Pelagibaculum spongiae: one gene and its partner. The protein of the gene in region 2 interacts with the protein of the main gene of each other region in a pairwise test. Links are inferred from orthologs where the notes say so. Each region holds a gene or a part of one and is shown on either strand. Other genes may lie near its edges. The genes, in order: ptsN and trkA.

Evidence for each region.
Region 1: the proteins of trkA (region 2) and ptsN interact in binary tests that used the Escherichia coli proteins (3 or more experiments, as listed by UniProt). The link is inferred for Pelagibaculum spongiae from one-to-one orthologs.

The regions. Positions count from the first base shown.
Region 1 is NZ_QDDL01000001.1:578,565-594,294, reverse strand. Bases 11,510-14,302 are described here. They hold ptsN (PTS IIA-like nitrogen regulatory protein PtsN), read right to left. Parts: upstream 13,245-14,302; coding sequence 12,774-13,244; downstream 11,510-12,773. Other genes in these bases: DC094_RS02555 (RNA polymerase factor sigma-54), read right to left, coding at 13,586-14,302; hpf (ribosome hibernation-promoting factor, HPF/YfiA family), read right to left, coding at 13,265-13,570; rapZ (RNase adapter RapZ), read right to left, coding at 11,920-12,777; DC094_RS02575 (HPr family phosphocarrier protein), read right to left, coding at 11,633-11,896. In the rest of the region: DC094_RS02620 (rod shape-determining protein), read left to right, coding at 17-1,054; rod shape-determining protein MreC, read left to right, coding at 1,138-2,037; rod shape-determining protein MreD, read left to right, coding at 2,027-2,515; DC094_RS02605 (Maf family protein), read left to right, coding at 2,512-3,096; rng (ribonuclease G), read left to right, coding at 3,099-4,574; DC094_RS02595 (YhdP family phospholipid transporter), read left to right, coding at 4,587-8,582; DC094_RS02590 (carbon-nitrogen hydrolase family protein), read left to right, coding at 8,582-9,406; ribosome biogenesis factor YjgA, read right to left, coding at 9,466-10,017; mgtE (magnesium transporter), read right to left, coding at 10,055-11,413; more of DC094_RS02555, read right to left, coding at 14,303-15,094; lptB (LPS export ABC transporter ATP-binding protein), read right to left, coding at 15,364-15,730. UniProt on the Escherichia coli protein: Seems to have a role in regulating nitrogen assimilation.
Region 2 is NZ_QDDL01000005.1:64,424-80,337, reverse strand. What follows is about bases 12,770-15,746. They hold trkA (Trk system potassium transporter TrkA), read right to left. Parts: upstream 14,957-15,746; coding sequence 13,583-14,956; downstream 12,770-13,582. Other genes in these bases: rsmB (16S rRNA (cytosine(967)-C(5))-methyltransferase RsmB), read right to left, coding at 15,005-15,746; DC094_RS12805 (TrkH family potassium uptake protein), read right to left, coding at 12,770-13,500. In the rest of the region: DC094_RS12840 (carboxypeptidase-like regulatory domain-containing protein), read left to right, coding at 211-1,554; DC094_RS12835 (ISAs1 family transposase), read left to right, coding at 1,598-2,737; DC094_RS12830 (zinc-binding metallopeptidase), read left to right, coding at 2,762-4,465; DC094_RS12825 (hypothetical protein), read left to right, coding at 4,586-4,936; DC094_RS12820 (DUF938 domain-containing protein), read right to left, coding at 4,981-5,589; DC094_RS12815 (glycosyl hydrolase family 28-related protein), read left to right, coding at 6,639-9,305; DC094_RS12810 (hypothetical protein), read right to left, coding at 9,893-11,608; more of DC094_RS12805, read right to left, coding at 12,049-12,769; more of rsmB, read right to left, coding at 15,747-15,914. UniProt on the Escherichia coli protein: Part of the constitutive potassium transport systems TrkG and TrkH. May regulate the transport activity of TrkG and TrkH systems. Binds to NAD(+) and NADH.

The DNA of each region.
Region 1 (15,730 bases), on a different replicon or contig from region 2:
CAGGGACTGAGGTCACATGTTCAAGAATCTCCGCGGTCTTTTTTCTAATGACCTTTCTATCGATTTGGGTACAGCAAATACACTGATTTACGTTCGAGGCGAAGGCATAGTACTAGATGAGCCTTCCGTCGTAGCTGTGAGGACCGATCGAGGCGAGAAGCGCGTTGCAGCCGTAGGTGCTGATGCGAAAAGAATGCTGGGTAGAACGCCAGGTAAGATTACCGCGATTCGCCCAATGAAAGATGGTGTGATTGCAGACTTCTACGTTACAGAGAAGATGCTGCAAGAATTTATCAAGAAAGTGCATACCAATAATTTCCTGCGCCCAAGTCCTCGAGTGCTAGTCTGCGTACCTTGCGCGGCAACTCAGGTAGAAAAGCGTGCCATCAAAGAATCAGCATATGGCGCCGGTGCTCGGGAAGTATTTCTGATTGAAGAACCAATGGCTGCAGCAATTGGTGCTGGAATGCCAGTTGAAGACGCCTCTGGCTCAATGGTTGTTGATATTGGTGGTGGTACTACCGAAGTCGCAATTATTTCACTTTCAGGTGTGGTCTACGGCGATTCAGTAAAAATTGGTGGTGACAAGTTTGACGAGGCCATTATTTCTTATGTGCGTCGTAACTATGGCAGCTTGATTGGTGAGGCGACTGCCGAGCGAATCAACCATGAAATTGGTAATGCTTATCCAAGTAAAGATGTACTTGAGATTGAAGTGCGTGGCCGAAATCTGGCAGAAGGCGTACCAAGAAGCTTCACTTTGAATTCCAATGAAATTCTCGAAGCTTTAACCGAGCCATTGCAAGGTATTGTTCAGGCAGTCAAGCGTGCGCTTGAGCAATCACCGCCTGAGCTGGCTTCAGATATTGCTGAGAACGGTATTGTTTTGACCGGTGGCGGCGCATTAATGCGTGGTATCGATCGCTTAATCCAAGAAGAAACAGGCTTACCAGTAATTGTTGCTGAAGATCCACTGACCTGTGTTGCTCGTGGTGGTGGTCGTGCGTTGGAAATTATGGATGCCAACGGCGGTGATCTTCTAGCAACTGAATAACTTCAGCTGCTAAAGCTAGCCGCCGCAATCGGATGAAAATTCAGATGATTGTGGCGGCTTTGTTGTAATTATCATTAATTTTTTTGTCGTGGCAGTGCGCATGGCGATATTTAAAAATACTAAGGTATTCAGTCATCAAACTGATATTCACGGAAGGTCCTGCACTATTACTGCGATTGATTGCTTTGCTGATGCTGGCAATTGGAATGATGCTGCTGGACAGTAATTTTGGCTATTTGGATCCGGTAAGAGCCCGTATCGGTTTGCTATTAACCCCTCTGGAGCAGTTTGTCGCTTTGCCTGCGACAGTTCATGAATGGTCCAGTGATAAATTTGTAACTCGCTATCAATTGCAGTCTGCCAATGAACGGCTTCGGGAAGAAGCACTGATTTTACGGACGCAAAATCAAAAGATCGCCTCGCTAGAATCTGAAAATATTCGACTACGCCAACTGCTTAAATCATCACAGCGCGCGGGTGAAAAAGTGCTGGTTGCTGAAATCCTTACCATCAGTCCAGACCCGCTGATTCATGAAGTAACCATCAATAAGGGTGAAAGCGAAGGCGTCTATCTTGGCCAGCCGATTGTGGATGCTTACGGAGTGATGGGGCAAGTGGTGAGAGTTACTGCTTACACTGCTCGGGCATTGCTGGTAACAGACTCCAACCATGCACTGCCAGTGCAGGTGAACCGAAATGGTGTGCGAGCCATTGCCGCAGGTTCTGATGCTGGTAATTTATTGCTGCAATACGTGCCACAAACTGCAGATATCAAAAAAGGTGACTTGTTGGTGAGTTCCGGTTTGGGCCAGCGTTTCCCGGTAGGCTACCCGGTGGCAGAAGTGGTGGAAGTGTCAAGTTCACCAGAGTCGCCTTATGCCAAGATTGTTGCAACGCCAAAGGCAGATTTAAACCGTAGTCGAGAAGTATTGCTGGTATGGCCAGGTTACCGAGATTCATCTGGGACAGCTGATGAGTCTTGAAAAGAGCAATGGTCGATTGGTTGTGTTTTTTACCTTAAGCATTTCTTTGATTCTAGCCATCCTGCCGATGCCCCAGCCATTAATGTGGTTAAGGCCTGACTGGGTAGCGCTAGTGTTGCTGTATTGGGTGTTGGCATTACCACACCGGTTTAGCGTAGGCTGGGCGTGGGGCTTTGGCCTATTGTTAGATGTTTTATTAAATAGCCCTCTTGGATTGCATGCCTTTTCGTTGTCGATTATTGCTTATCTGGCAAGTTTGCTACATCAGCGGATTCGACTGGCGCATTGGTGGCAACAGGCTTTACAAGTGATGGTGTTGGTCGGTATACATCGGCTGATTTTGTTATATGGCAATGTACTTTTGCTCGGTGAGCAACGGCCGTTAATTTACTGGGCTGCCGTGCCTGTTTCCGCGATGTTATGGCCATTTGTTTTTACTTTATTACGTGCAGTTAGAAGGGGTTTTCGAGTCCAGTGAATCAGCTTTCAGATTTTTGTCTGGCATCCAGCTCCCCAAGACGGGTTGAGCTTTTAAAGTCGATTGGATTGGAATTTGCCCAGTTAGCTGCAGATATCGATGAAACACCCCGCCCAAGCGAGCCATCTGAAGAATATGTTTTAAGAATGGCGATTGAAAAAGCTCAAGCAGTTTTGCCAAAGCTTGAGATAAAAATGCCAGTATTGGCTGCTGATACTTCAGTAATTTTAGATGGAAAAATCCTCGGTAAGCCCATTGGCCGTGAAGATGCTTTTTCTATCTGGCGTGGTTTATCTGGCCGAAACCATCAAGTGGTTTCCGCCGTTGCATTAACCGATGGCCAGCAGCTGCTTAGCCAAATCAGCGTGACTAAAGTGCGCTTTAAAGTGTTGACCCAGGCCGAAATGGAATATTACTGGAATACCGGAGAGCCAGCCGATAAAGCCGGTGGTTATGGTATTCAGGGATTGGGCGGGATATTTGTTGAACATATTGAAGGTAGTTACAGCGGTGTAGTGGGCTTACCACTATTTGAAACCTGTAATCTGCTAAAAGAATTTAAAATTTGCCAAGTGGGGTAGTTATGCACGGGGAAATTCTGATTAATGTCACCCCGAGGGAAACTCGAGTGGCGCTAGTAGAAAATGGTGTGCTGCAAGAAGTTTTTCTCGAGCGAGCGCATTGTAAAGGTTTGGTCGGTAATATTTATAAAGGAAAAGTCTCTCGAGTTTTACCGGGGATGCAGGCTGCATTTATTGATATTGGTTTAGAGCGCGCGGCGTTTTTGCACGTGTCTGGATTAATACCGACTTCCAGTGATGAAGATCCAGATAGCGAGCTAGCGAATCAGGAACCAGAATCTATTACCAAACTGCTCCATGAAGGTCAGGATGTTTTGGTGCAAGTCACTAAAGATCCATTGGGCAGTAAGGGCGCTCGTTTAACTACTCATTTGTCGATTCCTTCTAGTTATTTAGTTTTGATGCCATATACCCAGCATATTGGGGTATCGCAAAAAATTGAATCACCAGAAGAGCGGGATCGGTTAAAGAAAGCAGTTGAAATCGGAGATCCAGACCGAGAGTATGGCTACATTGTCCGAACTGCCGCTGAAGGCGTTAATGAAGAAGCCTTAGCTGCAGATTTGCAGTTTTTGCATCGGTTATGGAAGAACATTCGCTATAAAATTGATCGAACTCCGCGCGGCCAAGTAGTTCATGAAGATCACCCCTTAGCTTTAAAAGCAATGCGTGATTTGATTACTCCATATGTCACTAAAGTAAAAGTAGATTCGCGGGAAAATTTTGAAAAGGGTAAAGCATTTTTAGAAGAGTTTCTGCCAGAGCAAGCAGCAAAACTGGAATACTATCCTGGTGAGCGACCAATCTTTGATCTCTATTCCGTAGAAGATGAAATCCAGCGCGCATTAGAAAGAAAGGTACCGTTAAAGTCTGGTGGTTATTTAATTATCGATCAGACCGAAGCTATGACAACGGTTGATGTAAATACCGGTGCTTTTGTTGGTCATCGCAACCTTGAAGAGACCATTTTCAAAACCAACCTAGAAGCCACTCAAGCGATCGCTCGTCAATTGCGGTTAAGAAATCTTGGCGGCATTATCATTATTGATTACATCGATATGGAAGATAATGGCCATAAACGTCAGGTAGTTCGCAGCTTTGAAAAAGCGTTAGAGCGTGATCATACAAAAACTAGTATTTGCGATGTCTCGCCGTTAGGTTTGATTGAAATGACCCGCAAGCGAACTAGAGAAAGTCTTGAGCATTTTCTATGTGAGCCTTGTCCGCTATGTGTAGGCCGTGGATCGATTAAATCCCCTGAAACATTATGTTTTGAAATTTTGCGGGAAATTTTGCGAACTGCTCGAGCCTATCAAGCTGATGGTTATATGGTATTAGCCAGTCAATCTGTGATTGACCGCTTATTGGATGAAGATTCAGCGAGTTTAGCGGAACTGGAAGATTTTATTGGCAGTCCGATTCGTTTGCAGGTAGAGCCCTTGTTCCGGGAAGACCAGTACGACATCGCCCTTGGTTGAGTTAATAATTAAATGAATATGCCTGTCGCCGAAAAAAGGGCGATTGTATTAATACTTGAACGATTGCTGCTGGTTTGGCTTTTAATTGTTGCCCTTGGTTTGGGATTATTTCGGTTGGGGTTATCACCACTATTGGAATCTTCGCAAGCTTTAGGGTGGGCAGTAAAAAAAGCAACAGAAGTTGAATTTTCTTTTTCCAGCTCGAGTGTTAATTGGCGTGGCTGGAAGCCATGGGTCATCAGTGAAAATGTTCAGTTAGGCGATTTAAAAATTGATCGGTTAGAGCTGGAGCTTGATCCGTTTCAAAGTCTTGCCACAGGCGAGTTGGTCTTTACTCGCTTTAGCTTGCATGGGCTAGATGTTCTGGTGGAGCAGACCGAACAAGGTTGGCAACTATTAGGGAAAACTCAGTTAACCGGTAGCCCTGAGTCAGTATCGAGCACAGTAACTACTGATGAAAAACCCGTAGATAAAAATCAGTTATCAAAAATTGTCCAGAAGTTAGCTAGTTTATCGGGTAAAGATTTCCAAAAATTGCAACAGCTTCGTCAACTTGAAGAATTAGATGTTTCAGATGCTCGGATTCGAGTGAAATTAATTAATCAAAAAGAGATTGTTTTTGATGAATTATATTTCAATGCAGCTGCGGCTAAAAATGATAAATATCAAATCTTGTTTCAAGGTTCTTGGATTGGAGCCCAGTGGCAAGCTCAGCTCGAATTAAATGAGCAGGGCGGTCAGGGGTACTTTAAATTACCTGAGCATCTTCCTCGCCAGTTAAGTCAGTTTCTTGATCAGTCTTATCAATTAGATGGTCGATTAAATAACGGTGTTTGGTTTGAGTGGAATCAAACTGGTAAAGCATCATTACTTGCTGACTTTTCATTAGAATCGCCTTCAATGTCCGATGGATCTAGTGCCCTTTTGCTGCAGCAGCTTCAAGCGCGTTTAGAGTTAATGTTAGACGGTCAGCAGTTAATGGTGCGGGTTCCTTTGTTTCGCTGGTCAGATGAGATGCATCAAGGCGAACTAGTAAATTTATCTATCGATTTAACGCAACAAGGGCAAATTCAAGCATCTTTGCAGCAAGCTAAGTTAGATGGATTTGAGATTTTCTCTCGAGTGCCGGGGCTTCCTGCAGCTGCAAAAAACTGGCTGGATGAAGGTTTTCCTAAGGGAAAAATTCGCCAGTTACAATTTAGTGTTAGCCCGGAAGGAGAAATGCTATCTGCAGTTGAATTAGATGGTATTTCTGTGCGTTCAGTAGGTGGTATTCCTGGCGTAGAAAATCTTTCTGGAACATTTGCAGCGGCCAAATCGGGGGTGTTGCTTGAGCTAAATAGTCAGAAAATGAGTCTTTTGACTGACGAATTATTTCGCTGGCCTTTACCCATGGAATACGCCAAAGGCATGTTTGCATGGCAACCGACAGAAAATGGCTGGCTGTTAAAAGGCAAGGGGCTAGATATACAAACCCCCCATGCCAGAGTAACGGGTGAAGTCTATTTAAAAGATTCACCAGAGCGGCCATTATGGTCATCTTGGTTGTTTAGTTTGCACCAAGCACGAGCAAATCAAGTTGGTTTGTATTTACCGTCGGGCATTATGGGGCGAGGTCTAGTTCGTTGGTTAGATCGAAGCATTCTTGACGGTAAAGCTGAAGGTGGTGTGATAGTTCAAGGGCAGTTAGCAAATTTTCCATGGCATCAGCAGCCGGATGGTTTGTTCGAGGTCAGAGTTGATGCGACTGATGGAGAGTTTCAGTTTTTGCCAGAGTGGCCAGCTTTGCATGATGTCGTTACTGAATTAGTGTTTCGTGGTAATGGCATGGATATTACTGCAACCCATGCAAGGCTAGATGCTGGTGCCCAAGCGGATGCCGGAAGGGTCTGGATTAATAATTTTTCAGAGCCAGATTTACAGCTACATGTTACGGCCGATGTTAAAGGGCCAGTTAAGGCCGGGGTAAAGTATATTCGCACTTCTCCGTTAAATAATATTCTCGGTGAAGTATTTGATGCGCTAGAGCTAGATGGAAAATTGTCATTAGCATTAGGGTTAACGGTTGGTTTGGAAGATGGTGGAGATACCACTGTTGTGGGTGATATTGACGTCACTGAGGGTCGTTTCAGTGTGGTTGATCAGCCGATTAGTTTAACCGATGTTAGTGGTCAAATGAGGTTTAGTGAAAAGGATTTTAACGCGACGGGCTTGCAAGGCATATTTTTTGATCAGCCAGCAGAAGTGACAATTGATTATCGAGATAATGCGGCTCAAATACTGCTAGAATCTTCAATGGCTATGGCAAACCTGCCAATACTAGTGCCTGACCTAGAATTTCTTGGAAAAATACCGGGAAAAACTAATTTTACTGCGAGCTATTTAATAGACACTGAAAAACAGCGATTAGATATTTATTCTGACATGAAAGGGGTAGTACTGCCGTTTATTACACCTTTCTATAAAGAAAAAAATCAAACAGCAGCACTAAAGGTTCGCTATTATCCTGAATTGCTCAAGGCTGAGGTTGAGCTACAAGATAGATTGAAAATGATTTGGCGAAAAGGCGAATTAAAACAAGAAGGGGTTTTAGTTTTAGGTGATATTCCATTGGATAAAAGCTACTACCCGAAAAATCAGCTCCAGTTAAAATTAAAAGCTGAATCGCTAGATATTGTAGAATTGGCAGACAATCTTGTGTGGCTATTTTCAGATCAAAAACCTGAAAAAAAATCTAAAAATTTAACTGCTTTCGAGCCTAGTATAATTGAAACAGTTGCTCAATCAGCTGCTAATCAAGTAGCCGAAAGAATTGCGATAGATGAGCAAGTTGAACAAATTTCTAGTGCAGCATTAGATGTTTTTTCTAACCTTGAGTTTGAGGTTGCTTCGGCAATAATTGCAGATCAAATCATTACCAATGCTAAGGGGGATTTGTCGGGAACGCCATATAGTTGGGCGTTAGAGCTTGCGAGCGATCAAATCATAGGCACCGTAACTAAGCAGCCGATGTTGTCTTATCAGGTTGATTTAGAAAAATTACATTTGCTAACTGAATTAGAGCAGTCCCAGGCTGAAGTCGGCTCGCAAGTCACTCTGGCAAATAGCGAAAAACCAACGCGCTGGTTTGATGACATCGAAGTGGGATCTTTACCTGCAATGAAGTTTTCCAGTGATGATTTGCAATTTGAACAAAAAAACTTGGGTAAAGTGAGTTTTAACTTATTGGCAGAACATGGTGGTAATCAGCTGCAAGATTTAATAGTAAATGCTGCTAATTTAAATATAACTGGTTTTGCTAGTTGGGGGGCGGGTTCAGATCGCCAAAACCATATTCGTTTAAGTAAAACTCAATTGGATTTCCAGCTGACTAGTGAAAATACTGGCGAAGCATTGGCAGACTTGGGTGTTTCAAAAACATTGGCCGCTGCTTCTGGCCAAGGACATCTTTTACTAAGTTGGCGTGGTTCTCCGTGGCAATTTGATTATTCTAGATTGAACGGTAGCCTACGCTTTAATGTAACTAAAGGGCGTTTGTTAGATATTACCAATGTTCAAACGGCAGGGCGGTTAGTCAGCTTAATTAACTTAAAAGCATTGTTGAGGCGGCTGCGTTTTGACTTTACCGATTTATATAAAGATGGCTTTAGTTTTGATCGATTAGATGGTGATTTCAATATTGATCATGGTAATGCTTATACAAATAACACGGTAATTGACGGCCCAGTTGCTAAAGTTCGCTTGTCAGGTCGAACAGGCCTTTTTGCGAGGGATTATGAACAGGTTATTCGAGTTATCCCACCTGTAGGTAATTCACTGGCTTTTATTGCAGCACTCGCTGTAAACCCCGCCGTAGGTTTGTATTTATGGTTTGGTAATCGGCTATTAGATAAGCCGTTAGAAAAAGTCAGCGAGTTTGATTACCGATTACATGGTAGTTGGGATGATCCGCAATTAGATCCAATATCTTCAGAGAAAGCGTCTGTTCCTGCAGGGCAGGCAAAATAATGGATTTAGAAAACAAATCCATATTGAAAGTGGCTGCGCTGCAGATGGTTTCCAGTGATAATTGGCAGGACAATCAGAAAAGCGTCGAAGTCTTATTAGAAAAAGCTCAGCAACAAGAAATCCAGTTGGTTTTATTGCCAGAGAATTTTTCATTAATGGCGTCTTCTGCTGGTCAAAGATTGCAGCATGCGCAACAAAGCCAGCAGTTAATTCAAGCTTGGTTAAAAGAAGCGGCAAAGAAATATAATCTATGGATTATTGCAGGCAGCATGCCAATTTCTAGTCCAGAAAATAATCGACATTATGCTGCGATGCAGGTGATTTCAAATTCAGGTCGGCTAGTCAAGCAATATAACAAAATCCATTTGTTTGATGTTGAAGCGGGTGGTGAGCAATATCGAGAATCTGGTTATATTTATCCGGGCGAACCTGAAGCAGTAGTGGTAGAAACTCCATGGGGGAAAGTCGGGTTATCCATTTGTTATGACTTGCGCTTTCCTGAATTGTATCGACAAATGGCCGCTCAAGGCTGTTTCTTGATGGTGAATGCGGCGGCATTTACTCAGGTGACTGGCAAGAAACATTGGCAATTATTGCTGCAGGCTAGAGCGGTTGAAAACCAGTGTTTTGTATTGGCAGCCGGGCAGGCCGGCGTGCATGCGGATGGCCGAGAAACCTGGGGGCAATCGATGGTGATTGACTATGATGGCAAAATTTTAAATCAGCAGGCTAAAGGTGAAGGTTTAGTGATTGCCGAGCTGGATTTATCCGTTAGAAAACAATATCAGAAAGTTTTTCCTGTATTGCAGCATTGTAAGCTCTAAAAAACAGTTTGCTTGCTTTAATATTTTGCCGCAACACAGAGAAGTTGCGGCAAAAGTAATTATTTCACCAACTTCGAAATTGCCTGCTTTAAGGCGGTAACCTGTTTGCCAGGTTTTGGTATTTGACCTTCTTCTGTCGGCTTCATTTCTTTTGCCGCATTACGCAATAATTGGTTGATTCTTTGACGATCCGCGTGCGGATATTCGTTCAACAATTCAGTTAATGCTTGCTTGCTATCAGTAAGCAAACGCTCAACCCACAACTCTGCTTTGGTCGGTGGTACAACTGGTTTTTTTGGTTTGCTAAGCTGGCCGGCCTTGAGACGAATCATGGTGCTTTTGATTTCATCAAAGTCATATTTGCTAAGCAATCTGCCGAGATACTGGAAATGCCGCTTTTTAGCGATATTGGCAGTAATGTTCAAGCTATCACTCAATGCCTTTAAAACGGTATCTTCCAGAGGCAAACGTTTCCAGCTGGCCTTTGGCAAAGCAGCCAATTCTTTACCTAGCTGTTGAAGATCTTTCATCTCCTGCTTGACTCGGGTTTTAGAAACCCGCTCACTATCATCTTCCGGCTGTACCGGGTTCAGATCTTCAAAATCTTGCATATCTCTCACAACTTAAACTGAAAATATAAAATGAAAATTAAATAAGTAGCAGGGTGGCTAGTCCAAGGAAGGAGAAGAAACCTACTACATCTGTCACAGTGGTTAATGCCATAGAGCCAGCCAAAGCTGGGTCGATATTTGCTTTTTCCATTGCGATCGGTAATAAAACGCCGGCGGCAGCTGCAATCGATAAATTGATTAGCATTGCCATTGCCATTACGCCACCTAAGGCGTAGTCGTCGTACCAAAAGGCTGCAACGCCGCCAACCACCAGCGCCCATAATAATCCATTCAAGGCACCGACTGCCATTTCTTTGCCGAGCATCCAACGAGCGTTGGAATCACCAATTCGACCGAGTGCCATACCGCGCACTACCAAGGTTAAGGTTTGGCTGCCTGCGATGCCGCCCATGCTGGCGATAATCGGCATTAAAACCGCCAATCCAGCAACTGCCTGAATTGTCGGTTCAAAAATTTTAATTACTGCTGAAGCCATTAATGCCGTCAGCAGGTTTACTCCTAGCCAAAGTGCTCGGCGGCGTGCTGAGCTACCGACAGGAGCAAAAGTATCTTCATCTTCATCAAGACCTGCACTACTTAGCAGTGAGTGTTCGGCTTCGTCTCGAATAACGTCAACTACGTCATCGATGGTGATACGACCGAGTAGTCGATCTTCATCGTCGATAACCGCCGCTGAGATTAAATCTCGGCGTTCGAATAATGTGGCAACTTCTTGTGCGTCAGTATCGGCTGGAATCGCTTCGATATCGTCGCGCATTGCACTGCGTACTAAATCATCTTGGTGGCGAGTTAATACATTCGCTAAAGGCAAAACACCTACAAAACGATCGCTGCTATCAACCACAAATAAACTATCGGTGGCTTCGGGTAGTTCACCGCGCAGACGCAAATACCGCAGTACTACTTCCAATGTTACATCTGGACGTACTGTGATGGTGTCGGTGTTCATCAAACCACCGGCAGTATCTTCCGGGAAAGACAATACCGTTTGCAGTCGCTGGCGATTTTGCTCGTCCATTGACAGCAAAACTTGTTGGAAAACCTGATCCGGTAATTCTTGCAGGATGTCTGCAATGTCATCAGTTTCCAGGCCTTCGATAACCGCAGCGACTTCATCTGGCTGCATTCGGCTGAGGAAGCTTTGTCGAACTTCATCGCCCAGGTATTGCAGTACATCACCCTGGAAGTCTTCGCTGAGCAATTCCCATAAAACTTTGCGGGGTTTGCCTGGCATAGATTCCAGTAGGTGGGCAACTTCGCTACTGTCCAGACCAGCGAGCAACTGACGGGCATGGTTAGCCGCGCCCGAATCCAGGGCTTCATGTACTGCCTGAAGTTGAAGCTGTAGATCCTGCTTTTCGATGCTTTCCGGCACAGTTAATCCCCCGGATGCTGGCTCTGGTAAGGCCGATTTGTGACTAGGGCAAGATGATCGGGGATCCTGGATATTGATCCAGGTTGGTCATGCCAATGGGTGTATTTAATACCTTGGCAAAGCCCCGAAACGCTGACTTATAATGCGGTTTACTGCGTCAAGCTCGCGCGGCGTAATGATAGAGCATCCGTTGAGGATTCGAAAGCTCTGGATGCTGCTTTAAGAGGTTTCTTCCTGCTCGTCAAAGCCAGAGGCAATTAACTGATGAATTGCTTTTAGCAGAGGTTCAGCGTCATCACCGCAAGCAACCAACTCTAATACTGAGTTTACCGGCGCGCCGAGAGTGAGCAGGTTGATGATGCTATGGCCATCGGCGGAGCGGCCGTTAAAGTTTACTTTGAGTGATGAATCATACTGACTGGCAACGGCCACTAGTTTGCCGGCTGCTCGAGTGTGGAGACCTTTACGATTACAAAGTGCCACAGATATGCTGCTGGTTAGGCTGTTCATGGATTTTGTTCCCTGTGTCGAATCATGACCTTGCAATGTTGCAAGTCGGCGAATTCCTTGCCGAGTGTTTGGGCGATAAACACCGAACGATGCTGTCCGCCAGTACAACCTATAGCAATGGTTAAATAGCTGCGGTTGCTAGCAACGGTCGATGGGATCCAGTTTTTAAGTACATTGCGCAGGTCATTCAGCATCTGCTGAACCTCTGGCTGACTGGATAAGTAATTAGCTACCGGTTCATCTAGTCCGGTGAGTGGCCGCAATTCTGGTACCCAATGTGGGTTTGGCAGGCTGCGCATATCGAATACAAAATCGGCATCGCTAGGCAAGCCTTTTTTAAATCCAAAAGATAAGAATTGCACCATAGTTTCACCACCCGTATCAGCTAATCTTTTTTTAATTTCACTGCGCAGCTGATGGATGCTTTGGTGGCTGGTATCAATACGAAAACTGGCGCTGGCGGCAATAGGCTCTAACCGCGGTCGCTCCAGATTGATTGCTTCGGTTAGAGATATTTGTTCGCTCGACATTGGATGCTTACGACGGGTTTCACTAAAGCGTTTTAGTAAAACGGCGTCTTCTGCGTCCAAGAACAAAGTGCTGCATTCGGTACCTTGGCTTTGTAAATTCTCCAGCAATTGTTGGTAGCAAGAAAAATCTTCAGCCAGATTTCGGCTATCGATACCAAGGGCAATTTTTGAATAGCTATGCTGCTGTTCAATGAGTTGAGTCAGCTGAGGAACCAGTGCCAGAGGAAGATTATCGACACAGTAATAATCGAGATCTTCAAGGATCGATAAAGCAATACTTTTGCCGGATCCAGATCTGCCACTGACTATCAGCAATTGACTCATGCACTCGCTCTCGGTTGGTCCAGTTCGCATACCAGCCGATAGAGTTCTTTTGAATCACTGGCGGCACGCAGTTTTTGTCGGGTTTGTTCGCTATCAAGTAACTGGGCTAATGCTGATAAGGCTTGCAAATGTTCATCACAGGCTTGTGTTGGCACTAGCAAAGCAAATATTAGATCAACCGGTTTTCTGTCTGGACTGTCAAAATCGATTGGATCATCGGTTTTGATCAGCACAGCCAAAATGTCTTCAATACAATCACAACGGCCGTGGGGAATAGCAACGCCATTTCCTAACCCAGTACTAGAAAGTTTTTCACGTTTGGTTAGATGATCAAAAACATTTAAAGCATCAATTTCAGGGCGTGTTTCGGCGAGTACTTCACTCACTAAGTGAAGTACTCGCTTCTTGCTAACCCCTGTTACGCCACAACGAGTACGCTGAGGCGTCAGAATATCAATTAACTGCATTGCTTCCAGTGTCAGAGGCCTTAATGCCCCTGCCCATGATTATGTTGTAAGTGTTTTTCCTTATGCTTGATTATCTGACGATCAAGCTTATCGGTCATCGAATCTATCGCACGGTACATGTCATCTGATTCGCAGTTGGCAACTAGTTGAGCGCCTTCTACGTTCATTTGAATTTCAGCCGTATGGCGACCTTTTTCAACGTTCAAGACAACATGTGTGTTACTGATCTTGGATCCGTGGCGGCGGATTCTATCAAGTTTTTCCTCAATGTGTTCGCGCAACGCGGGAGTAACTTCCAAATGGTGCCCTGTGATGTTCAGTTGCATAGCTTCTGCTCCTGTTCAGATTAATTGTTTTCTTTCATTGGAGGGTGGTATCGATAAAGATTCCCGATATTTAGCGATAGTGCGTCGGGCAACTTTGATACCTTGTTCTTTTAATAGCTCGGCAATTTTGTTATCGCTCAGTGGTTTTTTGGCATCTTCTGCAGCAACCAGCTTTTTAATCAAGGCACGAATCGCAGTAGAAGAGCACTCGCCACCACTGGTGGTATTAACATGGCTTGAGAAGAAATATTTTAGTTCGTAAATCCCGCGAGGGGTATGCATAAATTTTTGAGTAGTGACTCGAGAGATGGTTGATTCATGCATTCCTACCGATTCTGCGATGTCGTGCAACACTAATGGTTTCATTGCTTCATCGCCATATTCTAGAAAACCTTGTTGGTGTTGAACAATGTCGGTAGCCACTTTGAGTAGTGTCTCATTGCGGCTTTCAAGGCTTTTTAAGAACCAGCGGGCTTCTTGTAAATTATCTTTTAAAAATGAATTGTCGCGGCTGTTATCGGCGCGACGAATCAAAGAGGCATAGCCATCGTTGATTCGAATTTTTGGTGCCGTATCCGGATTTAATTCTACCATCCAGCGGTTATTGCACTTGCTGACAAAAACATCAGGCACCACATAGCTGGTGTTATTCGTCGCGATATTGCCACCCGGTCTTGGGTCTAACCCTTGAATTAATTCCAACGCCAGTTTGAGTTGTGGCTCTTTGATACGAGCTAGCCGCATTAATTGACGATAATCCCGGCTGCCGAGTAATTTCATGTAGCGGTCAACAATATTGATCGCATCGGCGCGTGAAGGGATAGTTGAATCGAGCCGTTTTAACTGGACCATCAAGCAATCGCGCAAATCGATAGAAGCACAGCCAATCGGATCAAATTGTTGGATACGATGGCGAATCACTTCAATCTCATCCAAGTTCAGCAATTCTAATTCATCTGCAGGGAGCAGCTCTTTCAATTGTTGATTGACCGTATCGAGAATCTCTTGGCAGCTGGTCTGCAGATAACCTTGCTCATCAATTGACTCAATGATTGCTTCGGCAATCAATTCATCTTTAGGATTGAAATGGGCGACCGAACTTTGCCATGACAAATGTTTTTGTAGATCTTCATCGGCAGCGGCATTGCTTTCAAAGTCGCTATTGTCTTGGGCGGAAGAGCGAGAAAGGCCAGAGCTAGAAGGTGATGAGCTTTGGTAGATATCATCCCATTGGGTGTCGACCGGCAAATCTGGTTGAATTTCTGTGGCAGCGCTCAAATCAACCGAGTTATCAATGGCGCTCTCAGATTCATTTTTTTGCGCGGTTTCGGCAGCGTCTGCTTCAGCATTGACCGATGGTTCAGCATCATTTTCGGTCAGCTCCAACATTGGGTTGCTGTCGAGATTCTGCTGAATTTCACTTTGTAGGTCGAGTGAAGATAACTGAAGAAGGCGAATCGCCTGCTGCAGCTGGGGCGTCATATTGAGGCTTTGGCCGACGCGAAGTTGTAGCATAGGTTTCATGCTGATCCCGCATAAACTGCAATGACTGAAAGTTACCTTTTTCGGTGCGTTTCAGCAAGCTTGCACGTTAGTCATTTTTATGATTCAGGCATTGAAATATAAGGTTTTCAAAGCACTGTGTCATGAAAATTGCATATAGTAAGAAATGGGGTTGCTTTTAGCGGAATACACAGTTGATGCAGCAAAAAACAACGATTATCAGATGATCAATAATCTACTGGTTGGATGCTGCCCCGACGGTATCGATGATCATGGTTAGATCGCAGCTATTAAAGACTGAAATCATCACCGAGATAGACTTGTCGAACTTGAGGGTTTTGCATTAGCGTTTCTGCATCACCTTCGGCAATTACATGGCCGTTGCTAACGATATAAGTATGTTCACATACCGACAAGGTTTCACGAACACCGTGGTCGGTAATTAATACCCCAAGGCCGCGGTCGCGTAATTGTTGAATGATCTTTCGAATGTCATTGACCGAAATAGGATCGACACCAGCAAAGGGCTCATCAAGCAAAATAAATTGAGGTGCTGCCGCTAATGCACGGGCGATCTCAACCCGACGCCTTTCTCCGCCAGATAATGCCATGCCAGCAGAATGTCGAATATGAGTCAGCTGGAAGTCTTCCAGTAAA
Region 2 (15,914 bases):
TGGATTGTAAATAATAGTTTGATCTCTCTCACATATTAGCAAGCTTGGCTGGAATTTGCTGCTGAAGCAGGGCATGTTGTATTTGCTAAAAATTAACACTGCCATAAACGCAAAATATTCAATATTTTTGGTAGTTCTTAAGGCCGAATGGTCTTGTTGGTTATTTGTTTTCCAGCATTAAGTAACAGTAATACTTGAGAGAGAATCGGGATGAAAAAGTTACATCTGGTCAGCGCTGCGGTGCTATCTATTATTTTAGCTGGTTGCGGCGGTGGCGGCAGTTCCAGTAGTGATTCAAGTACAGATACGACTACTGGAACGACCACTCCAACTCCTCCAGTCGTTACACCAGACCCAACGCCTCCAGTCGTTACACCAGATCCAACTGCTAATAATATTCAAGGGCAGGTTAGTGGTTTGGTCGCAGCAGAAAATGTAGTTATTACTGCATCAGGTGGTGGAGAATTACACACACAAAGAATTGCTGCGGATGGCGGGTATGTATTTGCTGATTTAACGCCCGGTGTAAATTACAGCCTCAAAGTTCAGGCAAGGGGTTATCGCCAGCAATCTACTGCTTTTGAACAGCCAAGTAACCAAGCATCCAATTTAGTAGTCGACAGCCAACCAACGCCAGAGCTAGATGGGAAATTCCATTATGTTTGGCAAGACGACGGTCAAAGTGTCAGTGGCTTAGAATACGCCTCAGCAGTCAACCATCCCATTACTGTTGAAATAGAAGGGCTGGAAAAAGAAATCCCTAATATTGCTGCTGCACAAATGCTCTATCGTGATTATCGAGTGGTACTTGATGATGCAGGTGACTTGCCATGGACTCAAGCCCATGCCTATCGCTTGCTGGAAACCATGCGACAGTTACCGCAAAAGCATTGTTCATTTAATGAATTAGTTCAGGCGCTTCCGTGTAAACCAAATGACAATAATGTACAAGAAACTCGTTGGACTTTAGATAAAGATCCGATCAATAAAAACATTGCGATTGATGGCAAACAGATAAACATTAGTGTTGATGCATTTAGTTATGCAGAGCCACAAATTGCAAATGTTGATGGTCAGCGTGGTCGTTTTTATTCTAAAAATTTGCACCATGCCGTGGTTAATTATTTAACTACTGGTGGCACCAACCTGATTGCAGCCAATTATATTTTAGAGGAGCGCTTTGGCGTCACTATCGACCAGCGCGGTAATGGCAGCAACCACCGTATGGGAAGCTTCTATTCCAACACCCCAGTGACTGGTGTTCAGGACCGCCAGCCTTCAGCATGGCAATCATTCACACCTGAAGAAATTATGGTTGTGATTAACCAGCTGGAAGAAATGCCGACTGGTTTGCATATTATTCGTGATAAAAACGATTCTAGCCGTGGTTTAAAGCAATTATTGCGTCGTGCTAATGGCCATGATCATCCATTATATCCCGATGCACCTGCAGTTGCCTGGCCGAGTGCAGGTTATATCGAATTCATGGAAAAAGCTTTCAAGGGTAATAACCTTGAACATATGCAGCGATTGGTATTCAGGGCAAACGCATAAAAAAATGTTAGAATACAGGCATTTTTAATCTTAGTGTTTAGCCATGTCACCTACTGTTCTTGATTACTTTTCAGATATCGAAGATCCTCGCCAAAAAGGTAAGGTCACTCATTCCCTAGATAAAATTCTTTTGATCAGTCTATGCGGCATGCTATGCGGTGCAGATGACTGGGAGACCATTGAAACATTTGCTGAAAATAAACAAGCATGGCTTGGTCAGTTTGTTGATATGAGTGATGGCGTTCCCAGTCACGACACCCTTGGAAGAGTATTCTCAAGAATACGGCCTGAGCAGTTCACGCAATGCTTTATTGAGTGGGTTCAAGGATTTATTGAACAACACAAAGATGTAGATAAAGAAACATTGTCTGTCATTGCACTCGATGGGAAAACAGCCCGAAGAAGCCAAGACAAAAGAAATAGCAAGAGCGCAATGCACATGATGAATGCCTGGTGTTGCGCAAATCAGCTCGTGCTGGGGCAATTAGTGGTAGATGAAAAAACTAATGAAATTACTGCATTACCCGACCTACTGAAATTGATCGACGCACAAGGCAGTATCATTACTGCAGATGCGCTAAATTGCCAAAAAGATATCACTCAAGCGTGTATTGAATCGGGCGCAGATTATTTGCTGGCAGTAAAAGGTAATCAGCCTACATTACACGAGTATATTCATGATTATTTTGAAAAAAAGAAACCCAAAGCTTACAGGCGCCCAGAGATTAATTTTTTTGAAAGTAGTGAAAAGAATCGAAACCGGGATGAAATTCGTCGTTGCTGGGTGGCAGATGCCTCTGACTTAATACCAAATCGAGCAGAATGGACATCGCTAAACAGCATTGTCCGGATAGATAGAAGCCGAACAATCGATGAAAAAACATCTTTCGAAACACATTATTATATTTGCAGTAACAATCAGTTATCAGCAGAAGAGGTTCTTTCAGCAGCCCGGCAGCATTGGCAGGTGGAAATCATGCACTGGACGCTGGACATGTGTTTCAGAGAAGACGAACAACGTGCTAGAAAAGACTATAGTGCAGAAAATATGACGATTATGCGGCAAGTATCAATGAATTTATTGAAGCACGATAAGACACCAAGGCTCAGCATGAAAAGAAAACGGCTGGTAGCTTGCATGAATGAAAGCTACCTTGAGAAGCTGTTGTTTTTAAATACCTGATCATGCGTTTGCCCTGGATTGGTATTGCATGAGAAGGCGCACTTCTTATGGCACTATGTTTTTTCCAGTGAGATGAAAAAAGAATGGTTGCAGTTATCCCAATGGTATCGGGTTGATAGTGATGAAAGTGTTGACGACTACCTTTCTTTACCACCTTACAGCAGCGAAGTAGTAGAGAGTGGTCCTCGCCATAGCCATGGCACGGAATATAACCCAGACCTTGAAAACATCTCGGTTGATGCAAGTGATGGTTGGTCTGCAGTAAAAACCACTAATTTTGTTTCTGGTTATGCACAGCTGAAAAATCCTAATGAGGATATGGCTGAAAGTATTTCTTACTTCTTAAATAACCCAGATAAACTGCGTTCACGTGCACCACAAAAATATGAATTTATCCGTAATCGAATTATGGGCGGTATTTTCTATTTACAAAGCATTCGCGATGATTTGACTTTTGAAGTTTTGAACTTGCACCCGGATTATATTTACCCGGGGAAAATCAAACAGATAGAAGTGACCGTTAACGGCGAAGCGGGTCAAAGCAAACGAGTAACTATCGATTTACGCCTACATACCACTAAATCTACTTGTCAGCTGGACAAGTGTTTAGAAGGCGCGTCTTCGGCATTCACTCGAATCTTCTCTCAGGGCGATACCTATAAAGATGTTTATTTCCGTCCAGTAGGTGGCCGCATTTCTGATCACTTGCAGGCTAGCTTTACCCTGCCAGAAACAGCCAAGAATGGCTGGTGGGCACCGGAACAAATTACCATTACCGATCCATTAGGTAATGAGCGTTACCAGCGCAGTACTGATTATGGCTGGCAAATGTTTATCAACAATCCAGGTGAAGATACTGTTGCACCTCAATATATTGATGAATCAATGATGTTGGAGTTAAGTGACCCAATTGCTGCAAAAATCTCTCTGGGAAAGCGGGTGGGCACATATCCAGAAGGTTGCATCGGCCAAGCAGATTGCCGTGAAATTCGTACCATTACTGCACAGTGGGATGTTGATGAAGATGTAGGAATGCGAGAAGACTTTGCTTGTTTTTCTCGCTTTGCTAACCAGGATTACAGCGTTTATTCGGCAGATGAATATGGTGAATTTACCCAGCAGGTAAATGGCGAAATTGATGGTCGCTGTTCAGTGCAGTTAGTGACAACTGAATATTATCGCTCTGGAAAATACTCTGTGGCACAGATCGTTATGCAAGATCGGGCGTTAAATCGGCAAAGTGAGCGGTTTGCCAAGGGAAATTCCGAGTTGGAGGCTTCACCTGAAAAGAGCTTGCCAATCGGTGCCAATGTGGATACTGAAGCGCCTGAATTGAACATCAGTAATTGTAATGCTCCTGATGACAGTCGTTGCATTAAGGTTGTTGCAACACCGACCAACCCTGATCAGCCAAATGGTGAGACCAAGGTAACTATTACTTATTGGGCTAAAGATGATAAATCTGGTTTGGGGACGGTTTCTTACAAGCTAAGAAATCCTCAAGGTGATGAGTATCTTTATTACGCTTATCACGACAACATGGATACTTTGTTTTTCAACGGTGATCCAACTGCTTGGAAGGAATACACTACTACCCAAACACTGCCGGTGGGTTCTGCACCTGGTAAGTGGGGTGTGATTTCCATGACCCTGTTGGATAAAGCTGGCAATAAAGCCGAGTATGATTTTACTGACACAGTCATTTTTGAACCTATCGAAGTGAAATAGTTTTAAGAGCGGTTCCAATCGCGGCTTCTGGTGCTTCTGCATTAGAGGCCGTTTTTTTGTGCTGGAGAAAAAGCGATCACTATGGTTTGATAGCTAAAAAATAACAAAAGGAATCTTGTGGTGCTGCAATTACTAGGGCTGGTTATTTTATGTTTCAGTGGCTATCTGCTTGAGCAGAACCAGCTAATTGTTGGTAGTGTTTTGCTATTTGTCGGCGGCTTTCTCTCCAAAATGTCTGGCATCAATTTTTTAGGAGCTGGCCTGGTTATGTTTGGCGCTTCTGCGGCATATGGTTATCACAATCAGTTCGACCCATTAATTATGGGGTTGATGGGCGTTGGTGCTGTGTTGTTTCTTATTGGCCAGAATCATCATTCAAGATCTGGAGTCGGTGGGGGCGATGGTGGTTTTGAATTTGATTTTTTTGATGGAGGAAGTGATGGCGGTGGAGATGGTGATGGTGGAGATTAATCGAGTATTTAAATAAAATACGCCCAAATTAATGAGCGTATAAATTATTTTTCAAATACTAATAAACGATTATTAGCCGGCATTTCACAGTCTTCGATTAAAGGCAGCTGAGATTTCTCTGCAAGCTGACGAATGCTTTCGAAATCTCGTATTCCTCGATGTGATACATCAGATTTAATTTTTTTATCAAAGGCCGCATTACTTTCACTAGTGAATGCACCATTGTATTTAAATGGGCCATATAAAAAGAACAAACCACCAGCTTTTAAATGCACTCGAGCTTTCTCGAAAAAGCACTCCACTTCTCGCCAACTCATGATATGAGCGGTGTTTGAGCTATAAAAAAAATCATAACTGCCGAGGTTCCAAATATCTTGCACATCAAGAACGATCGGTTGGTAGATATTGTTCTGCTGGCTATATTCAATCCAGTTACGGATACCATCATGGTTTTCGGGTAGGTCGCTGGTTTGCCACTTCAACCATGGAAACTCACTAGAAAAATATGAAGCATGTTGGCCAGTACCCGAGCCTATTTCAAGCATTTGAATAGTATGATTTTCACTTGTAGGTTCTGATAGGTATTTCTTCAATACATCCAATATGAACGGAGCGTTATTAAGACAGGCTTGAGAAAAGGGATGATTGGTCATTGAATATATTCGTTGGCTTTTATTTAAAAGCATTATTTATTGAAACCTGTAATATTGATATACCTATTGTGGCTTAATTGTGACCGATTATCAGTCAAATATCAGCATCATAAGTACGATTGATATATTTTTTATCCTGTTATCGTGAAATTACAACCGTTCATTGTTCATTAGCTGAGGTTTAGCAAGCAACAGTAACTTAAACATAGAAAGCTACATATTTCTTTGGGATGTCGATCAAAAAGCCAATGGAGGTTGACGTCTATCGAATGTGATAGTTATTCGGCAAATTTCCGCCAATCTTCCTAAAGCATGATTTCATACCTAGTTTCAATATTAAAAATAAAATATGGATTTTTAATAAAAATATTCTTTAAAAGCAATAGTTTGAACAACAGTTCAGGGTTTTACTCTATCGGTTAACTTGTAGTTAAAGAAGGCGTTGATTACTGAATATTTGGATTTTAGTTTAACCTCTTTGAGGTCGATATCTTTCAGTTTGTAGTGCAAAATTAAACCTGAAATTGAATACCTAGTTTACCCAAGTAAAAACAAGTCTGATAAAATTTATTGGTCTACTAGTAAAATTAGAGAGTCGATTATGTCTAGTAGTTCTCTTTATAAAAACAATCTATTTGAAAATAGAAACGGATACGCTATTGTGATGATAGATAATTAAATTCATTGCGTCTTAAACTATTAATGTGTTTTATGTAAATTGCACGCTAGTGTAGAAACCCCTGCCAAAATGATTTTTTATTGAATAATTAATTATATGTGACCTTATTGTCCCAAGATAAAAAATCAAACAACTATATAGTATCTATTAAAGAAGATTAAATATTTTTTAGAATGATTTTATAATTCACACCTCAATTGCTAGCTTAAGATGCTGAGTATATTGATTTTAACAGTGAGTTGTCACATATAGTCTGGGAAAGTGTAAGTTAGTGAAAAATATAATTATTACTGATGTAGGCCAGAATTTAAAGAAGATATAGATTTTAGTATTGCTTCAAAAATAAATGGGTATTTAATAGGAGTTTTAAATGAATAAGCTTGTGAGTTTTTCTGTATTTTTAATGCTGACATTAATAAGTCAGCAGAGTATTGCACAAGATCAAGAGCCAATAAACAATTCTTGGACTTCAATTATTGGCACAGAAGTTAATTTGCAAAGAAGTGATGGTATAACTCTGACGCTTAAAAGATACCGAGATACTAGTAATTCAATGTGTGAAGTTCATGCAAGCTCTTCTGATGGTGCATATAATCACTCTTCACATTATTCTGGCACGTGTGCTCGAGGTGATTTGTCTCAAAGAACAAAAGCACAAGTTCAAAATGATATCGCAAATTCTGTTCCACTCTTAAGTATTCTTTCAAGTCAAAGCTTATCTGGTCGCACTGGAGGAAGTGAATATGTGACTAATGATATAAGTGATTCTGATAAGGGATGGGCTGTGCAGGGCGATGTTCAATATGTTTGTAGTGGTACACGAAATGGGCGCTGGGATAATTCACAAGATTATTGCGGTGCTAATAGCCAGCGTAATCAGAATATCGCTCGCTATACTTTGCCCTCTGACTATGTAGCTTTAGATACAGATCGTATTTTTATCCAGCATGAGAATAATCCTGCCAATATTCATGCTGCGCATGGTGTTCGTGATGTGGATGGTAGCTGCGAAACTCATGGTAATCAATTCACTTCTGGTCATCCGGAAGATTCTGGATCAGCTGAAATATTGCAATATGATTTACCGTGCCACAGTACGTTAATTAGTCATTTCTGGGAACAAACAAGCGCAGCCTCTGGCCAGCGAGTTGTAGCAACTTCTGTTAACGGCGAAGGACGAACACAGGGTGACCTTCTAATCCACAGTGCACTTGCTTGTACTGATATGTCTCAGAATTGGGAGCTCTACCGCGGTGAGAACCGTACCTTTGAATATCGTAATTATACGGTTTGCCAAGCGCCTGATCAGCAAGTTTTTGTAGGTATGGGCGATAAATCTGACGTTTCAGAAGATGGATTTTGGAATAACTCTGACGCTTCAACTTACTTTGAAGTTAGAAATTTTCATAGCTTTGCTCCAGTGTTAAATGCTCCAATTATTCCTCGTGATGCGCCTATTTATTTTACAACTGATCAAAACCAAGACGTGACAGTTCGCTGGAAAGACGTTTCTTCAGCAATCAATTACCATATTTCGGTTGAATTTCATCAAGGAGATCACTTATATGGAAACATTTCTTCTGGACTTGAGTTCATAATTCCAAGTGAAAAAATAAACAATGGTATTAGTTCTTTAAGATTAACTGCTTGTAATGTTAATAGTTGTAGCAAGTATCGTTTTTATGAAGACAGCATTGATTTCAGGTTAGCGAATGATTTCTATTGTCATCAAATGCCTGTAATTGTAGCTGACCGAACGCCTGTGTGTGCCGCAGACAAAGGGATTTTACCATTTCCAGAAGAAGATCAAGGTGGAGCGATTCAAACAGTGTTAACCGAATTAGCTGCAATGGATAGGCCGCTTTACTTACCGCCTGGGCGTTACAGAATGGATAATAACTTAATTTTACAAAATGGAAATAGTATAATTGGTGATGAAAATGGATTGAGTATATTAGATGGTAGCTATTCTGAAACCACTCCATTTCTTGGTAATGTTCATTATTTTGATAGATACAATAGTGAAGTCATACAAAACCTATCTTTTGAAAATGTTAGGGTATTGTTTTATGGAATAAAAGATAATATAGATATTTCTAATAATATTTTTTATAACACAAAATCTCTACATGCTCAGATGTCTATAACTCATGGAAGATATGAAGTAAATCGTAATATATACTTACGGGGAAATGATTACCCTGGAGATGTTTTTCATGGATACAAACTTAAAACTACCAATGTTACTAATAATTTTTTAGGGGATCTCACTGCTGAAAATACTTCGTCTGTTCAAGGATTTCTTGATAGTTCTGCGAATATACGATTAAGAGAAGCTAAAAAATTAACTAATCGTGATGGTAGTGTTTTAGATGAGTTTCAAAGCAGTTATCGAAAAGGATGGTTTTCAATAAGAGGAACAAGCTTTAATTTTAATAAAAATTACGTAACAAGCTCTGCAAGTAAGAGACTGTATAATCCAGACGATGAACAGTACAGCATTAATAAATCATGGATCTTTGTTCACGCAAAATATCAACGTTTGGTAGCAACACAAAACTATTTTTCTGGTCTTGATGATAACTCGAGAAATGAAATAAGGTTTTGGGATGCTAGAGATACAATCTTTGCTGGAAATAATATTAACTTTACTAATTTTGCATTGAGAGTGAATTCTGGACGCGCACCGTCAAATGTTTTTGGACCTGCTTATTTTATTAATAACCGGCTTCATAATAGTGCTATTAATTACTGGCATTACTTTGTTGATAACCTAGATATTTTTGCTAACATACCGTTGATTCTTGTTCATGATAATTGTTACTCTGACGCTGTTGCCGTTCATGGAACTTGGCGAGTTATTAATTCAGCAGATAATTTTAAGTTATCTCCTAATGATACTTGTTCAGAAGTAGCAACAAACTTCATTAGTAATCACTTTAATGAAATCACTAGTGATGCAGCTCAAGTGTTAATTCCTGAAGATTTAATGGATGTACTGGACTTACAGATTCCATTAACAATTACTTCGCAATAATAAATACAAATTAGCCACTATCTTTAGTGGCTAATTTATTTTTTAATTTTAAAGTTAAAATCACCAAATTTAATTTGGTTAACGCAGCTGATTCTACATATGCCACATCAGTTAAATAGTGCAAAAACACATGCAACTATTAGTGACCATTTAAAAGTTTCAGAGTGATAATCCAATTAGTTTGTTTTCTTTCTTAAAATTGTTATTTAACAAGAGAGTGATTTGCATTTAAATTGAGAAATTAATTGCTTACGAACTATATCCGCAGTGATTGTGGTATAGCTTTGGGTACTACTAAGTGCGGGACAAGCCAGTGAAGCGAGTTCGACAATCTCTTGAATATAGTTAAGAAACTGTAGCGGCCGCTCTCTAATTTTTTCTACCACGCAAGTGAAATTTATCTTAAAAATTCTAAGTGCTGACGACTTATTCAGCACTTTTACGAATAAGTAGACCTATTCCAACAGGTAATCTTATGAAAAAAATTGTCCGTCTCTACCTAAAGAATTAACAAATTGAGCCATAAATTTACTTTTGGTACTACTTGAATCGATTAACGCCAATGGTTTCTTATTTTATCTTTGTTTTTATGCTGGCTTTAATTTATTTTTTATTTCTGTTAAAGTTGCTTCCATATCCTCTTCCGAATAGCTGGTTTGAAGATCTCTTTTTGCGGAATCTAAACTCTCAATCATACTATGAAAAACTTTTTGTTCAACTTGGTTGCCTTTATTTTGTAAGGCAAATGTACTAACTAAATTTAAAAACGCTTTAGGCGTTTGTGCACGTTCAAGAGAATGTATTAAGCCTTTGTAATCTTCTGGTATATTTTCTAGTGTAGATTTTTGGTACTTTATACCGTCCAGAGCTGCTTCACCATCACCATCATCAGCAGTTGCTAGTACACCTGCTTTTTGTTTTGAAAATACTCTGTGAAGCATAATGTCCATAGCCCTTAATGGTGCTGTTATGACAGAAGATATTGCCCTTCTCCACCACCAACCCAACATAATTAAAATGATCTCACCAAGGTAGGCTGCTTGTTTTGTACCGTGTTCTGATCCATAACTGGATCTTGCAAATGCAAGATATGCTGCAACAGGCACCATGCTGCACATTCTTCCTGCGACGTCGATAGCATTCTCAAGAGATGTAAATGCTGCAAAATATTTTTTTAAATCAAGTAGAGCACTTTCCTGATTTATTGTTACTGCGTTTTCGTATGCTGCAAGTACCATATCGATTTTCATTAGTTCCTGCACAAAAGTATCAAGAATACGTACGGAATCTTCACTATTTGGATTCTGTGAAATTATATCTTTACTTTGCATTATTTGTGTGAGTAATTGTGATTTAACTGATCGTAATTTGTTGATTGCAATTTTATGTCTAATTCTGTGCTCGACTACTTTATGTGTAAAATTACCCAAGACAAATGTTCCAGCAGATGCCGCACCGGCAACCATAATTCGAGTTCCTCTAGAAGAAATAGTCTCTGCTGGTGAAGGAAATGCTTGATCTGCTGAAGGAATACCTGTTGTCATTGCTTGAGTTGTTGGATCTCCGCCCAAATTAATAGATGATGTAGTATTTGCTGGAGCACTACCTGCGGCTGATTCACTGGTTAGACTCTCTGCAACTTTAAGAAAATCCCATAAAGTATACCAAGCGGTAAATCCAACAAATGCAATATCATTTTCTGAAGCTGAAAGCATTAAATCTCGAACATTACCACTTTCATATAATGTAGGTAATTTTAGTCTGCCAGTTAAAAAACGCTGATCTAATCGAATATCCATATCTTCAGACATTTGCATTATGCTTTCAGTAACTGCCTTAGGGCAATTACCTTGCATTGCAAAGCCTCTCAATACGTCTTTATATATTTTTCTTTCTAGCGCTCCGCCTCGCGGTACATGAGCAAGTTTCGCACGTGTAAGTTTGCCTGCTGCTGCACCACCTCCAAAGTGAAAAAAACCTGCTAATGTTAGCATCATGAGGAGTACGGAAATTACTGCTGGCCGGGGATTTGGTTGACTTGTCTCTAAATCGAGAGCATAGAATACTGAATACAAAACCACACCAAATCCGAGCATGTAGGTAATCCAAGTACCTGCAATCCATTGTTGAAAAAATCGAAAAACAGTTCTGACATGTGCATAATTTTCTGAGCCACCCCTTACAACCAATGAATGATGGAGAGGGTTTACTTGAAATGGAATCCTTGCAGGAAGTTTATAATCATTACTGCTGTCAAGAATATTCAGCCTGTTGCATAGATTTTTTTTGTCACCTTGATCCATGATGTAGTCCCTTAGCACATAATTTTATATATTCAAAAAACAGTGAATTTGTTATAGTTCAAGACAATCTAAACAATATTGTTCTTGTCAAGAAAGAATAGCTAGGTTTCATATTAGATCAAAGAAATGAGTAATGAATGAAGGTTTGCTTTCGGTGTTTATAAATTTAGAGTTTTGTGAGGTTACGTGGATTATTTAGTGTTATTGATGTTTAACAGTGAATGTTACTAATCTTAAAATATGAAAAAGTTAGAATCCATGCCTACATAGCAGTGCTAATTTATTATGTCATTGAGATTTAAAATAGATAAAAAGTTTACTGGATTGGCTGTAAGCTTGAGATGCATACAAACTTACAGCATATTAATCACACTTGGTTTCATAGATTATTTTTATATGGCTAATGTTTAATTTTATTAATCTAGTCCAATTGTCGTTGCCTAGCTCTTCCAAAAAGTTGGCGTGAATAGCACTAGCAGCGTAAATATTTCCAAACGTCCCATTAGCATGGCGAAACTAAGAATCCATTTACTGAAGTCGTTTATCTCACCGTAATGGGCTGCAACACTTCCCAGACCCGGGCCGAGATTGTTCAATGCGGCGGCTACTGCAGAAAACGAAGTGACTTGGTCTAAACCGGTCGCCATCAGCATGACCATCATAATGGCAAACAGCAGTACATAGGCGGCGAAAAAGCCCCATACCGCTTCTAAAATTCGGTCTGGTAATGGGCTGCCACCAATCTTGATTAGGAAAACCCCATTAGGATGAATCAGTCGGCGAATTTCCCGCATGCCCTGTTTGAACAGCAGTAATATCCGAATCACCTTCATGCCGCCGCCGGTAGAACCAGCACAGCCGCCGACAAACGAAACAAAGATTAATAACGCTGGCAGGTAAATTGGCCAGGCCGAGAAATTCTGAGTAGCAAAGCCAGTAGTGGTCGCCATAGAAACGGTTTGGAATAATGCATGGCGGAAGGTATCCATTTCACCGTCATAAACATTGGTAAATGACAGTGCACCAATGACGAGTGCCGAGGTTGCGCCAAGAATCATCAAATAGGTTTTGAGTTCTGGATCTCGCCAGTAATGACCGAGTGAAACACTGCGAAAGGTAACGAAGTGCAATGAGAAGTTGACCCCAGCTACCACCATAAAGAAGATCGCGATGTAGTCGATTAATGCGCTATCGAAATAGCCCATGCTGGCATCGTGGGTTGAAAAGCCACCAATCGCGATGGTCGAAAAGCTATGGCAAATCGCATCAAACAGATCCATGCCCGCCAGCCAATAAGCCAGTGCGCAGGCTACCGTTAGCCAGACATAGATATACCAGAGGGTTTTAGCGGTTTCACTAATCCGTGCGGTGAGTTTGGAGTCTTTCATCGGGCCGGGTGTTTCAGCTCGATATAACTGCATACCACCGATACCGAGCATGGGCAGAATTGCCACGGCTAAAACGATGATACCCATGCCACCCATCCACTGCAGCTGCTGGCGGTAGAACAAGATCGACTTAGGTAGGCTATCAATGCCGGTAATCACAGTTGCACCGGTGGTAGTTAGGCCTGAAATAGACTCAAACATCGCATCGGTAAGGCTCATGCCGGGATTATCTGCCAGCATCAAAGGCACGGCACCAGAAGCACCGAGAACCGTCCAGAACAGCACTACAATCAAAAAGCCATCGCGAACCCTGAGTTCTCGTCGATGCCCCCTGAAAGGAAGCCATAGGATAAAACCACTAATCAAGATCAGCAGGTAAGCGGCGCCGAATGCGGTCATCGCCGAATCGCCGTACCACAAAGACACCGCAAAGGGCGCCAGCATGGTAAAGCTGAACAACATCAGCAATACGCCGAGAATTCGAATTATGGTCGCCAATTGCATGGACTGGCTGTCTCCCTGTGCCGATTGAATTGCCCGCCACTGCGGCAGCTAAAGCAATTCAATCTGTAGCATGTTTTTTTTGTTAGAAGAAAGTCACTGCGACTTGGAACAGCCGTTCGACTTCATGCACATGTTTTTTGTCCAGCAGGAACAAAATGACATGGTCGTCCTGTTCGATGACTAGGTCATCATGGGCGATAAATACCTTACTGCCGCGCACCAGAGCACCAATGGTGGTGTCAGCAGGCAAATTGATTTCATCAATTCGACGGCCGACCACGCGAGATGAGCGTTTATCACCATGGGCAATTGCTTCAATCGCCTCGGCAGCACCGCGGCGCAACGAATAAACGTTAACCACATCACCACGACGAACATGGGTTAGTAGTGCCGAAATCGTCGCTTGTTGCGGTGAGATCGCGATATCGATTTCGCCACCCTGAACCAGATCGACGTAAGCGGTGCGGTTAATCAGCGCCATTACCTTACGTGCGCCCATTCGCTTGGCCAACATCGATGACATGATATTGGCTTCGTCATCGTTGGTGACCGCGCAGAAAATATCGATATCTTCGATGTTTTCTTGCTGTAGCAATTCTTCATCGGCCGCATCACCAATTAAGGTAATGGTTTTGTGCAGGTCAGATGCTAAAGCTTCGGCACGTTCCGGTGAGCGTTCCAGCAGCTTGACGTTGTAACGATCTTCCAAAGTGTGTGCCAGTCGATGGCCGATATTACCGCCACCGGCAATCATAATCCGCCGGTAAGGATGTTCCAGTCGGCGCAGCTCAGACATCACCATCATGATGTGATTACGCGCGGCAATGAAGAACACTTCGTCATCGGCTTCGATGATGGTATCGCCATGGGGCACAATCGGCCGGTCGCGGCGGAAAATTGCAGCAACGCGGGTATCAATTGAAGGCATATGTTGACGAATCGCCTTGATTTCCTGACCAACTAATGGTCCGCCGTAATAGGCTTTTACGCCTACCAGCTGAACCTTGCCGCCAGCAAAATCGAGCACCTGAAGTGCACCCGGATATTCAATCAAACGACGGATATAGTTGGTCACCAACTGCTCTGGGCTGATGACATAGTCAATCGCCAGTCCGCGTTCATCGAACAATTCCTTACGGGTCATATATTGCTGTGAGCGAACCCGGGCAATTTTAGTTGGCGTGCGATACAAGGTGTAAGCCACCTGGCAGGCAACCATATTGGTTTCGTCAGAGTTGGTGACTGCAATCAGCATGTCAGCATCTTCAGCACCGGCTTTACGCAAGGTAGTGGGATGCGAGGCATAGCCACAAATGGTGCGAAGATCGAGTCGATCTTGCAGGCTTTGCAGTAATTTACGATTGGTATCGACAACTGTAATGTCGTTGGCTTCACTCGCCAGGTTTTCTGCAAGAGTTCCGCCGACCTGGCCTGCACCGAGAATTATGATTTTCATATTAATTTCCGAAGCCTAATGCAGCTTCGTTGGTAAATACTCTGGTTATTATTGCGCTTTTTCCAGCAGTGCGTAATAGAAGCCATCAAGATATTGGTCTCCCGGTAGCAATTGTCGACCATGCTGACAGCTTTGTCCCCATGCGGCTTCAATCGGTAACTCTTTAGCATCGCTGGTATTTTCTAGAAATTTTTCGATTTGTTGGCTGTTTTCTGCGGGTAAAATCGAGCAGGTAGCGTAAAGCATTTTTCCGCCGGGTTTTAAGCAAGACCATAATTTTTGCAGCAAAAGTTGCTGAATTTCGGTCAACTGCTGAATATCTTCGGCGCGTCGCAGCCATTTAATATCGGGATGACGACGAATCACACCGGTGCCAGAACAAGGCGCATCTAACAGAATTCGGTCAAATGGTTGGCCGTCCCACCAGTTATCCAAATCGCTGGCATCGCTGGCGACAATTTTTCCGTTCAGCTTCAGCCGTTGGAAATTATCTTTAACCCGCTCCAGTCGCTTGGCATCGCTATCTAGTGCAATCAAATCCAGCTCTGGTTGTTGCTCTAACAAGTGGGCGGTTTTTCCACCGGGTGCGGCGCAGGCATCGAGGACTTTCATACTGGCTTGTGGTGCCAACAAAGGCGCGGCCATTTGAGCAGAGCCGTCTTGTACCGAAACATGACCATCAGTAAAGCCGGGCAGTACCGAAACCTGAACCGGTTTTTCCAGCGTGATACCCACTGGCGAAAAAGGATGGGCAATTGCTGGGATTTCAGCTTCAACCAGTTTGGCTAAATATTGGTCACGAGAATTATGCTGCTGATTGACTCGCAAGGTCATCGGCGCTTGCAGGTTCGATGCCGCCATAATGCCTGCCAGCTGGGTTTTCCAGCCCTTTTTCAAGCTTGCGGTCAGCCAGTCTGGGAAGGAGTGCATAATCGACAGGTTCTTTTTTGGCACCTGT